Regions from separate parts of the Paenibacillus sp. FSL L8-0644 genome, predicted to be linked through region 2. Evidence: predicted binding sites of a transcription regulator. Region 2 holds the regulator's gene; each other region holds the start of a gene.
What was found. The regulator Rex, encoded in region 2, represses fermentation and respiration genes when NADH is low (regulators of the CRP and FNR family bind a similar motif). The targets are predictions, from matches to a motif close to TTGTGAAATATTTCACAA.
Positions count from the first base shown of each region.

Region 1: a site for Rex is predicted at 1,157-1,174, ahead of NSS94_RS04665 (DoxX family membrane protein). Genes of this name have one in related genera too.
Region 3: a site for Rex is predicted at 2,228-2,245, ahead of adhE (bifunctional acetaldehyde-CoA/alcohol dehydrogenase). Genes of this name have one in related genera too.
Region 4: a site for Rex is predicted at 1,975-1,992, ahead of NSS94_RS20895 (cytochrome ubiquinol oxidase subunit I). Genes of this name have one in related genera too.

Region 1 is NZ_JBBOYN010000001.1:1,036,908-1,040,125, reverse strand. Features, by position in the region: gene NSS94_RS04670 (DUF3048 domain-containing protein) at 1-1,030, opposite strand, end outside; gene NSS94_RS04665 (DoxX family membrane protein) at 1,279-1,797, shown strand; gene NSS94_RS04660 (hypothetical protein) at 2,014-2,937, shown strand; gene NSS94_RS04655 (dioxygenase family protein) at 3,010-3,218, opposite strand, start outside.
Region 2 is NZ_JBBOYN010000001.1:3,132,981-3,136,198, forward strand. Features, by position in the region: gene NSS94_RS14070 (amidohydrolase) at 1-880, opposite strand, end outside; gene NSS94_RS14075 (redox-sensing transcriptional repressor Rex) at 867-1,520, opposite strand; gene dinG (ATP-dependent DNA helicase DinG) at 1,564-3,218, opposite strand, start outside.
Region 3 is NZ_JBBOYN010000001.1:3,291,883-3,295,100, forward strand. Features, by position in the region: gene adhE (bifunctional acetaldehyde-CoA/alcohol dehydrogenase) at 1-2,152, opposite strand, end outside; gene NSS94_RS14910 (Crp/Fnr family transcriptional regulator) at 2,411-3,127, shown strand.
Region 4 is NZ_JBBOYN010000001.1:4,574,236-4,577,453, forward strand. Features, by position in the region: gene cydB (cytochrome d ubiquinol oxidase subunit II) at 1-511, opposite strand, end outside; gene NSS94_RS20895 (cytochrome ubiquinol oxidase subunit I) at 498-1,904, opposite strand; gene NSS94_RS20900 (response regulator transcription factor) at 2,308-3,218, opposite strand, start outside.

The DNA.
Region 1 (3,218 bases), 2.1 Mb from region 2:
ATGTACCTGGCGTTAACGGAATTTCAACCCCATTCTTCATAAAACGAATCGCATCACCCGGCGTATGTTGCCACTCAGCCTGTATTAACTGTCCTTGTTGAAACACCATGGCCTCTCCACTACCGTCCAGTTCAACACTTAATCTGCCTACATCATCCAACGTTTGATGTCTGGTGCTCATCACAATGACATTGGCTGCTGAGAGCTGTTGGTTATTATTTTGATCCACATGTGACTTTTCGTTCACAAAACGCTTATATTGTTGATCCGCTGGATCATAGGTATAAGATACCCGGTAGCTTTTAAGCAAAAACCGGATTTGTAAAGATGTTGCAGTCTCGTCCACCATAACTGGGGTTTCGCCGGATTTAAGGTAAGTATATACTGGAACGTCCGTATGCGTAGCATACCCTTTACTATCGCTTCCTTTGCGCAGTCTATTCACGTCCGTGTATAGATTATGCGGAGGACGACGATCTTTGCTTCGCCAGAAGTATGCCCCTCCATTTGAAATCTCATCTAAATGTTCCTTCCGCTGCTGCTGTAAAATCGCATAGGCATCTGTGCTTCCCCCTGCGTGTATCGGCAACGCACCATAAGTTTCGCCCAGCTCAATCAAATACGGACGAATGCTACGGACCGGACCAACCTTTACATCTCCGCCATGACTTTGGAAAAAAGCGACCAGACGGGTAATTCCGCCTTCTGCAAGAACTTCATATACCATATCTGCCTGACTAAGTCCTGCCTGCGGACGTGCTGCTGGAGCATTGTTAATCATGACAGCGAGCGGTCGCTCCAAAACTGGCTGCTCCACCGGAAGACCGGTAAGCGGAGCTGTAAATGCCGGAGTAGACTGCTCCTTCGGCGGTTCAAGCGCCTCCTTCTCTGTTTTATGCTTGGTCGGTTGAGGAACGGGTTCAGTATCTCCCGTATTGGACATAGCAGAACAAGACATCAGCGTCATGCATAACAGAGCTGAGGCCATTACACGCAACCAATGATTTCGTTGGGAAATGGGCCCGGACAAGTTCATCCCTCCACTTCGTTATTTTTCTCATTATAAGCTTTATTTCCTGTTTTTGTCTTGATTGAAGCATGACCTCTCTATAGAATACTTATCTGAAGACATTAAAATTTTAAAAATATTCATACTTTGTGATTTTTATCACAAATAACTGTAACTGAACCTACTACAATAAAGGTGTAGCAAAGATGATCATCCCAACAAAATGAAATACAACCAACATTATAGATTAAGAAAGAGGAGTGGTTTGAATGTTTAATAGCTGGTTACGTGAGAACAAAGTCGCAATGTGGTTGCTGACTGTCGTACGGGTTTATCTAGGTTATGAATGGATGACTCACGGACTTGAAAAGCTGACAGGTGGATTCGATGCAGGCGGATTTATCTCGGGGGCCATTGCTAAAACAGGTGGAGACCATCCCGCTGTACAAGGCTGGTGGGGATCGTTCCTCGAAGCCTTTGCCCTGCCGAATGTAGGTTTGTTCAACGTCCTGATCCCGTTGGGTGAGTTCTTGGTCGGGGTTGGCCTGCTTCTCGGTACATTGACTACACTGGCTGCTTTGATGGCCATGGTTATGAACTTCTCGTTCCTGTTCTCGGGTACAGTAAGCACCAATGCAATCTACCTGCTGTTTGAAATCTTCCTCGTAGTTGCTGGCGCAAATGCCGGAAGAATTGGCTTTGACCGTTGGGTACTGCCCTTCCTGCGTGGACTGTTTGGTAAAAATAAAGATACCTTTCCAGCGGACCCTAGTCGAAAAATAGCTTAAACATCCCCCAAATAACCGTTATCCTCCGGGATAATGGTTATTTTTTTTGCGCTGTTATGCTCACAAGGAGGATTTTAGCTCCTCCTAACTCGGACTCTTTTATCGGATTCATTATCCTCCCCAAACGTTTACAAGTTGGATACAACATGGAATGCTCACGATACATTTACCCTATACACTACAGTTACATCAAAGAACGTAATGGAGGGTTATATCATGAAAAAAATCACCAAAGCCTATCTCATGCTCGCAGCAGTAACTTTCACAGTGCAGACTATGGGATCGGGATATACGGCATCAGCCCAAGCGGCGACGTCTACTACGACATCTCAGGCAGAAAGTGTACAACATATCTCCAAGACCTTCGAGCAGCTACTAGGCCAACCCGGCAAGCTATCTCAGGCATTCACTTATTTGCAAAAGCATATTCAATCCATTCCAGCTTCTCAAGCTACCCTCATGGTGCTTCATCTGGAAAATGCACAGAACCAGCAATTGGATTCCTATGCACAGACCCTATACCCGACCTCTGTTCAAACCAAAATAAATCAAATCTATAAACCCGGTGATTCGTTCACAAATGTAATCAGCCGTGCCAGCGATGCGAACCTGAAAAAGTTGCTAACTCAAACAAGAGATGCCGGCTACAAACTTGAAACCGCAGAAGGCATGTATTACCCAATCATCAACTATGAAAAATATAAAGTATTCGGGAAGCACACCACGGCAGATATCCGCAGCTATATTGACATCATGTCGATGGAATCCGGACAGGCTGCTACCAAGGATGCCGCGCTCCGTATCGGCTATCAACAGTTAGCCGGACGAGTGCTGGCACAGGAATTGTTTTTAAACCAATATCCACATTCCAATCGTACACAAGCTATAAAAAAATTGCACGATCTGTACTTTTTCTATACTTTCTACGGCACGAACAATACGCCATTATTCGATCATGATACCGGGAAGATTCATCCGAATGCCAAAAAGGGGTATCAATGGTTCGTTCAACGTAATATGGATTCGAAGAGCACCTATATTCAAAAGCTGAAAGCATTTATGACACTGTTGGATCAAAATGGAGATCAACGTACTTCGCAGGTATCCACTTGGCTAAAAAAGAACGTGCCTTCTAATTAATCGAAGACGCAAAATACACAAAAGAACTTCCATTCCCACACAGCATGTGGATTCGGAAGTTCTTTTTTACATTTACGTATCACTTTCTTGACCAAAAGCCCAACAATTGAGACTCAGCGAGCCAAGGACATACGACTGAAAAAGCTTATGCGCGGAGCGCTCCTGATCCGCAGCCCCCATCGCATAAAACAAAGGTGAAAAATGCTCTATTCCATAAGAAGGTACCGCTTGTTTGGCATATGGAGCCTTCTTGTCATATTGGAATAAGTGACGTAAATTCC
Region 2 (3,218 bases):
CTGCACGCAGCAATTCAGGCACTCTTGCCACACCACTTGCCAGCTTCAAGTTGCTGCCAGGATTGTGGGAAACCGCTACACCACGTTCTGCCAGTAAAGCTATTTCTTCGTCGTTCAAATGAACGCCATGGGCAACAAGCGAAGGACGGGAGAAAAAGCCAAGCTTATCCAAGTGTGCAACCGGACGCAAACCGTAGTCGCGTACGTTTTGCTCTACTTCGGCGATCGTCTCAGACATGTGCGTATGCAGTGGCAAGTCCAGATCATGCGCAGCTTGTACGAATTTTTCAATAAACGCAGGTGGACATGTATATGGCGCGTGCGGAGACATCATCGTAGTAATACGCCCGTCTGCTTTACCGTGCCAGTTACGTGCAAAAGTCACGGCCTCTGCCAGCTTGATTCGCTGTTCTTCCTGCGAACATAGTCCAATTGCTCCACGCATCAGACTTGCACGAATACCTGACTCTTCAGCCACACGAGCCACTTCATCCATATGATCGTACATATCGAGGAAGGTTGTTGTTCCACCTTTCAGCATTTCCAGCACAGACAAGGACGTACCCCAGTACACGTCTGTAGATGTAAACTTGGCTTCCATAGGCCACATTTTTTCCTGAAGCCATACTTGAAGTGCCAAATCATCTCCATGCCCACGCAGTAGAGACATCGCCGCATGACCATGAGTATTGATCAGACCAGGTAAAAACAATAGCCCTTTACCATCGATCGCTTCCGTCTCTTCCTCACCCGCAGGCAAGGTTTCGCCAATATAAGTAATACGACTATCCTCCACAATCATAAAACCATGGACTACCCCTGCTTCTGGTCCATTTACTGCAAAAGATCCGTTTTTAATCATCCATTTATTCACTGTCATATTGTGCTTCTTCCTTTCCGTCCTCCAAATAATAAGCGAGGCTAAGCAAATCAGTTGTAAAGTCTGTGGCATGAATCCGAATGTTGGCTGGTGCCTTGAGAGTAGTCGGTGCAAAGTTCAGGATCGCTCCAATTCCGCTATCAATAAGCCTATCAGCCACGTGCTGTGCTTCAAAATCAGGTACGGTAATAATCCCGATTCGAATGTGTTTTTCTTTCACAGTCGCTTCCAGTTCATCCATCGGTTGCACGACCAATGTATTGATCTTGGTTCCTACCTTATCCGGAAACGCATCAAATACCGCCACAATCTTCATATTGTCTTTTAAATAAGCGTTATAATTCGAAAGGGCTTGCCCCAGATTACCCGCTCCGACCAAGACTACATTAATTTGTTGGTCGATTTTCAGGATATGGCGTATTTTCTCAATGAGATAAGAAACATCATAACCAATACCCTTCCGACCAAAATCTCCAAAATAAGCAAGATCTTTACGGATTTGGGCCGGGTTCAAATCTAGCCTCTGTCCCAACTCTTGAGAAGAGACCGTAGCCACCTCCCGTTTGTGAAGTGCATTCAGATAACGTAAATATACGGGTAACCTCCGTACGACAGCCTCTGAAATTTTATCTGATTTCATACTTGCTCCCCCTAATTGTAACGAACATACTTATGTCCGTCCGTTATGCCTCTGTCTCCGGGGCGGATTGGAGCCATTCGGCGATGCGGGGCACCATTTGCTCCGATGGCATATGCTCCATTTTTGGTCCCGGTAACGAGTACAAAAAGTGCTTTCCGTAATAGGATTCAATCACACGCGTATCATAAACGATAACGACCCCGTGGTCGTTCGCTGTACGTACCAACCGACCAAATCCCTGTTTGAAGCGAATGACCGCTTGAGGTACAGACAGCTTCATAAATGGATTCTTCTTCTGCTGCTGGAGCAGTTCGCTTTTTGCCTCCAGCAGCGGGTGATTCGGCGGTTGAAACGGCAAGCGAACAATGGCTAGACAAGTCAGAGCCTTCCCCGGAATATCGACGCCTTCCCAGAAACTGCTGGTCCCCAGCAATACAGAAGCTTTCGCTTCCTGAAACCGGCGGGTTAGCTTGCTGCGACTTCCACTGTCCACACCTTGTCCCAGCACAGTAATTTCGCTGGATGCTAAGGCCTCTTTGAGCGGCTCATACACTTGCCGGAGCATCCGATAGGACGTAAACAGAACGAGCATTCTCCCACGTGTCGCCTGAGCAGTCGCTCCTAGAGAGCTAACGAGCATATCTACAAAATGCGCATCTCCTACACTGCCCTTCACACTTGGGAAATCCCGTGGAATAACCAGCAACACCTGATCCCTGTAATTAAAGGGTGACGGGAGCTGCGAAGTCATCAGCCGCTCTTGATCTGCGGCCTCCTGTAAGCCGAGCTGATCGATCATGTACTGAAACGACTTATCTACCGACAAGGTAGCAGAAGTCAGAATAATGCTTCTTTTTTTGTCAAAAAACATTTCTTTCAACTGGCGGCTCACATCGACGGGTACCGCATAAAATTGCAATGATTTACTACGGAATTGCCCGCTCGCCTCGAGCCAGTATACGGTTGTTTCATCATCGAGTCGGATAAAAAAGCGCAAATTTTCTCGAATCCCCGCCAAATCCTTGAGCAGACCCGTGATATCTGTAATAAGGCTATCCGCCGCATAATCGTCATGTTCTTCCTTGACGTCCAGCATCAGCTTGTCGCCCTTGCGCAAAATTTCGCTCATCGTTACATATAGCTGATTTTCCAAAGCTCCCGCCTGATCCCACTTTGCAGGCTTGGCCGAAGGTTTGAGACGGGAAGAAAACTGTCCTGTTTCACCCGGTGTCGCATCACTTCGCTCCGGCAACATGCCAAACAGCTTGTCGCTTAGCAGGTCCCAAGTTTCCTTCACCTCTAACACGAGCGGATACAGCTGGTCGATAGTTGAGGCCCAATCTGCCGACTTCTCGTGCCCCGATTTCGCCAACTGTTGACGAAGTGAAGGCAGTTGTCCATTCTTGCTGTCTTTGAACAGTCGCGTCAGTGTATGCACGAGTGTGAAATATTTCATATGCATACCTAGGTGTTTACCAGCTACTTCCTCCAGGTGATGGGCTTCATCTATCACCAGATGTTCATAGCTCGGCAACAACTGATGACTGGCTTTGACGTCTGTGAACAACTTAGAGTGATTCGTAATAACAACATCCGCTATTCCTGCTTCATGGCGTGCACGATGATAATAACATTTGCGGAACCATGGGCAGGAACGACCAAGACAGGACTCTGAATCACTCGCCACCGTTTCCCAGA
Region 3 (3,218 bases), 160 kb from region 2:
CCATACCAGCAAGTGTGGAAGCATTATGCATTTTTTCACGAGCCAGCTTATCACCGGTCAGAGCCGATTGTTCTAGGTATTGGAATACCAATTGAATGGCTTTAATTGCCAGACCATCTGTGTAGTCATTAGCCATTACGGACACGTAAGCCTCGATAGCATGTGTCAGAACGTCCATACCTGTGTCCGCTACAGCTGTTTTAGGCAGCGAATATACAAACACTGGGTCAATAATTGCCACATCAGGAGTCAACTCATAGTCAGCCAGTGGGTACTTCGTGTCGCCCAGGTTTTTGTCCGTAATTACTGCGAACGATGTAACTTCGGAACCTGTACCCGATGTTGTAGGGATAGCTACAAATTGTGCTTTTTGGCCCAGACGTGGGTACTTGTAAATCCGTTTACGGATATCCATGAATTTTTGTTTTAAGTTATTGAAATCAGTATCTGGATATTCATAGAACATCCACATGCCTTTAGCGGCATCCATTGGCGAACCGCCGCCCAGTGCGATGATGCAATCCGGTTGGAAACGTCTCATCATTTCAGTACCACGTTCTACCGTAACTGTCGATGGATCTGGCTCTACTTCAGAGAACACTTCGATAGCTACTGGTGTTTGGCGCTGATGCAGATAATGAATAACACGATCTACATATCCCAGTTGTACCATCATAGGGTCTGTGATAATAGCTACACGTGTGATATCAGGCATTTTAGCAAGATACTGTGTCGAATTTTTTTCAAAATAGATTTTGGAAGGTACTTTGAACCATTGCATATTCACCGTCCGTTTCGCCACCCTTTTCACATTAATCAGATTGACTGCCGATACGTTCGACGAAGTCGAGTTACGACCGTACGAACCGCAACCAAGTGTCAACGAAGGAAGATTGGTGTTGTAAATGTCGCCAATCGCACCATGTGTGGAAGGTGCATTTACAATGATACGTCCTGTTTGCAAACGGTTTGCAAACCGAGCGATAACATCCTCATCGTTCGAATGAATAGCGGACGAGTGACCCATGCCCCCGAATTCCACGACTTCAGCAGCGCGTTGAATACCTTGTTCCGCATTTTTTACTTTATAGCAAGCTAATACAGGACTCAATTTTTCCGCAGACAATGGGAATTTTGTTCCTACCCCTTCAATCTCAGCGACCAAAATTTTAGTTCCTGCTGGTACTGTAATACCACTCATTTCAGCAATTTTCACAGCAGACTGCCCGACAATAGCTGGGTTCACTGCACATTTCTCGACATTCATAGCTCCTTGAGTGAGCTTAGCTGCTTCTTCTTTATTTACAAAATAGCAACCGTTAGCGATCATCAATTTTTTCACTTGTTCGAAGATTGGCTCTTCGATAATAACCGCTTGCTCCGAAGCACAAATCATACCGTTATCAAAAGATTTCGAGAGGATAAGATCGTTCACGGCCTGTTTGATATCTGCTGTTTTTTCAATAAAGCAAGGCACGTTACCAGGACCTACACCAAGTGCTGGTTTACCGCAGCTATAAGCTGCCTTAACCATGCCTGATCCACCAGTTGCCAAAATTAGCGCCACATCAGGGTGGTTCATCAATACATTGGTCTTATCCATCGAAGGTGCTTCAATCCATTGAATACAATCGGCCGGAGCACCATGTTTAACAGCTGCTTCGAGCAAGACGCGGGCTGCTTCCGCACTACACGATTGAGCAGATGGATGGAAACCGAAAATGATTGGGTTACGTGTTTTAATGGCAATCAGCGCTTTGAACATCGTAGTCGAAGTCGGGTTTGTCACTGGAGTGATCCCCATGATAATACCGACTGGCTCTGCTATCTTTTGAAAACTGTCAAAATCATTGTCTTCAATGACACCGACGGTTTTTTCATTTTTGATGCTATGATAGATATATTCTGTTGCAAACATGTTTTTGGTGATTTTGTCCTCGTACACACCGCGTCCTGTTTCTTCAACAGCCAACTTCGCCAGGTACATGTGTTTATCCATCCCTGCGAGTGCCATAGCTTGTACGATTTCGTCAATCTGTTCCTGATTCATACTCATGAAAGCTTGCTGTGCCCGGTTCCCCCGGTCAATCAGCGTTTGAATATACTGCTCTGCGCTTTGCTCTTTTTGAATAACCTCGTTTTTAACAGCCATTTCCCTCATCCTCCTGTTATCTCGTGTACTATCTCTTGTTCACGCACTGATCGTAACACAGCTTTTCAAGATATATTGTGATTTTTTTCACAATCTATTTAAAATTTTATTTTATGAAGTGAATTAAATCACAAAGTTTGGAATTCTGCCACTTTTACCCCCTCTTCTTGCCCCAAAAACTCATTGCACAAGTATATAATGAATTTGAATTGATCAAGTTGCAGATAAAAAACATAGGATACAAAGGGGAAATGGACGATGAGAAACCCTACAAATGTAATGGAAGCCCGCGGCAACACCTGTTGCTTCTCGGAGGCCAGCTTCAACCGATTGCAAGTAATGATGAAAGATCGAGTTATGCCAGAAAGCTCGCATCTGTTCTGGGAAGGAGATACAGCGGATAAGCTGTTTTATATTAAGCGCGGACGCGTGAAAGTAACCAAAACAACGGATGAGGGCAAGGAACTTATTCTATATATGTATCAAAGCGGCGATCTTGTTGGTCAAGCCGATCCATTTTTCGGTACTAAGCATTCCTTTTCTGCTGAGGTTCTGGAAGACAGTGATATTGGCGTAATCGATCATACAGATTTGGAACTGCTTATTTGCCAGCATTGTGATTTTGCGATTGACTTTATGAAATGGATGGGTTCACATCACCGCATTACTCAGACTAAGTTCCGCGATTTGATGATGTACGGCAAGCCAGGCGCTTTATGTTCAACGCTCATTCGTCTATGCAATACCTATGGTGAGCCTCACGGCGAACATATCCTGATTCATAAAAAAATTACTCATACTGACTTATCAAATATGATCGGTGCGACCCGGGAAAGCGTAAACCGGATGCTTAGTGATCTACGTAAGAAAAATGCAGTTGAATATGATAATGGTATGATTGTTGTCAAAGATTTGGAAATGCTGCAAGGTGTATGTCATTGTGAACTATGCCCTCGTGAGATTTGCCGGATATAATAAATCGTTTTTTTATGTAAAAGGGAGTGTTATAAGCCACTATAGCTTATAACACTCCCTAATTTATTTCCACTCCCCTACTTATACAGGA
Region 4 (3,218 bases), 1.4 Mb from region 2:
TTCCGACCACTGTCAGTCCAATCCATACGGTATATCCATTGAATACATCGGAAAATCCAGCTTTCAAATCCATGTTTTGCTGAATAGGTACACCTTTCACCAAAGCCGCAAAAGCCATACCGAACAGCATCGGCGGTAGAAAGCTGCCAATCAGAATGCAGGCATCCCACGTTCCTGTCCACCATTTTCCTTCAGCCTTTCCGCGGAACTCAAAAGAAACTCCACGCAAGATCAAACCTAGCAAAATAAACACAAATACGAGATAATATCCGCTGAACATAGTCGCATAAAAATGCGGAAAAGCGGCAAACATTGCACCTGCTGCTGTAATCAGCCACACTTCGTTGGCATCCCAGAATGGACCAATCGTATTGATCATCAAACGTTTTTGTTGGTCGTTACGCGGCACCAATCCTGTGGCCATTCCTACGCCAAAATCAAAGCCCTCCAGAAAAAAGAAGCCGGTAAACAGCACAGCGATCAATAAGAACCATAAATCATTTAGCGACAATGGTGTCACCCCCTTGAGCAAAAGGATCATGAATTACCGTTTGCTGATGTGGCTCAATATCTGGACCTTTACGAGCCGTACGGTAAAACAGAAACGCCAGCACACCTGTTAAAATTAAATACAATGTAGTAAATGAGATGAACGAGAATAGCACTTCTCCTGCCACAACGGTAGGCGAAACAGAATCTTTCGTTTGAAGCAAACCAAATACCGTCCACGGTTGGCGACCTATTTCAGTCATGATCCAACCTGAAGTATTCCCAATGAATGGAAGGGATATCCCCCATATCATCAGACGGAAGAACCAGCGATGTGAACCTTCCAGCTTTTTACGGAACGTCAGGTAAGCCCCGTATAAGGCGAGTGCAATCATGCCACATCCAGCCGCAATCATAATGCGGAAGCTCCAAAACGTGGTACGTACTGGCGGGATATAATCGCCCGGACCATACGTTTTTTCATATTGGGCTTGCAGCTCATTCATACCAGGCACAGAGCCGGTAAATTTACTATAGGATAGAAAACTCAAAGCAAAAGGAACTTTAATCTCAAAGGTATTTCCCTTGTTTCCAGGATCAATCCATGCGATAACGGTCCAAGGAGCGGGGTCACCACTGTTCTCCCATAATCCCTCACTGGCAGCCATCTTCATCGGTTGTGTTTTCACCAAATATTGAGCCTGTCCATGACCAAACAAAGGAATAGCAATGGCACTGATTAAGGCAACAATAATACTCAATTTAAAAGAAGGTTTAAAAAAGTCCATATTCTTTTTGTGCATCAGCTTCCATGCACTGATACCCGCGATCAGAAATGCTCCTGTCGCAAAAGCAGCAAACAATGTATGTGGGAATTCCCATAACAGTTGTTCATTCGTTAGCAGAGCAGCAAAATCTTTCATTTCTGCACGTCCATTTTGAATCTCATATCCTACTGGACGCTGCATGAATGAATTAGCAGCTAGAATCCACAATGCCGATAACATCGTACCGATAGATACCAACCACATACAGATTAAATGGACCGTTTTGGACAATCTTTCCCAACCGAATACCCATAATCCGATAAAGGTCGATTCCAGGAAAAATGCAAGCAGCGCTTCAATCGCCAGCGGCGTACCAAATACATCACCCACAAAACGGGAAAAGTCCGACCAGTTCATCCCGAACTGAAATTCTTGCAAAATCCCGGTGACTACGCCCAGTGCAAAGTTAATCAGCAGAAACGTTCCCCAGAATTGAGCCATTTTTTTGTACAAGTCATTTTTCTTAATAACATACATAGTCTCCATAATTGCCACCAATAACGACAATCCAATGGAGATCGGCACATAAACAAAGTGAAGAATCGTTGTGGTTGCAAACTGCAACCGTGCCAAATCCAATACGTCCATGATGTTGCTCCTCCCCCTGTACTTCTCTTAACATTGATTTATAGTGTCTGTAATCTGAAGTCTTCTACATTTGTGACAGTATTCACATTCTTACATATGCAGCGGTCACCTTTTAGAAAATGACTCACTCAACTACCTTCACCATGGTGTCATGATCCGGCTTCAGATTATCCCCATTATATAGAATAAATTTAAATGAAATAGAATCGAAAATGTGAACATCGTGTCAAAGCTGTGTCATAACGATGGCGATTTGATGAAAACAGCCTAAATCCCATAATAAATGTGACATTTCCTATTGATCTATCTTTTTTTCATCATGCAAAAAAAGCCTCTCTTCGTTCGGAGGTTGTACCTCCGACATCTGCAAGAGAGACTTCATAGCGTTATACCTAGGATTCTATCAACAGCCATCTGTTCCTCCGTTCTTTTGAACCCGATTTCGATAGGAGGAAGGTGACATTCCAGCATACTTTTTAAATTTACTATGAAAATAATCTGCGTTCGCATACCCTACGCGTTCCGCCACCTGGTGTACCTTAATTCCTTGTGCAAGCAACTCCCTTGCTCGCTCAATCCTCACCTTATCCAGGTAGGCATTAAAGGCCTCGCCAGTATGACTTTTGAACAATTTGCCCAAATAGCCACTATTGTAATTAAACATATCTGCCAGTAACTCCAATCGCAAATTTTCATCATAATGACTATGAATAAAGTCAATCATTTGTTTCATGATGATGTCCTTGCCACCGGGATCAGTCTGTCCAATCCATTGCAACACATGCTCCAGCGAGTGATCCACCAGCTCGCCCAATGTGGAATAAGCATATACATCGGTTATAAAGCTGGAGTGCTCCTCCAGCACGGTTCGGCTGTGATCCTGTCCGGCTGCATACTTGTTCAACGCCAGTGTGAATGTTTGGGCGAACGCCGCCTTGATTGCGGATTCTGTACGATAAATCCGTGGAAATTGGCCTTCCATTTCCTTAATGACACGGGTTGCAGCTTCACTATTAGCCATATCTAGCGCATAGTACAGCTTTTCTGCATAACGTAGGGGATCATCTGTGGCACTATCAGACGTTCCACTCATTTCAGTCTCGACTGTCTCCAATTTGTGTAGGTCTCCGGAAAGCATGACTCTTTCTGCCCGGAACAAAAACGTACGCTCTAACAATCGTAGTGCCTGCTCAAAAGATCTGGGAATGTCGCTAAGACTGGCTACAGGATCACCGGCAGCCACATAAATTTCCGTAGCCCACGCCTTTAGCTCCTGTCGCCAAGCAGCTAGTAACTGAACAGCATCTCTCTCCG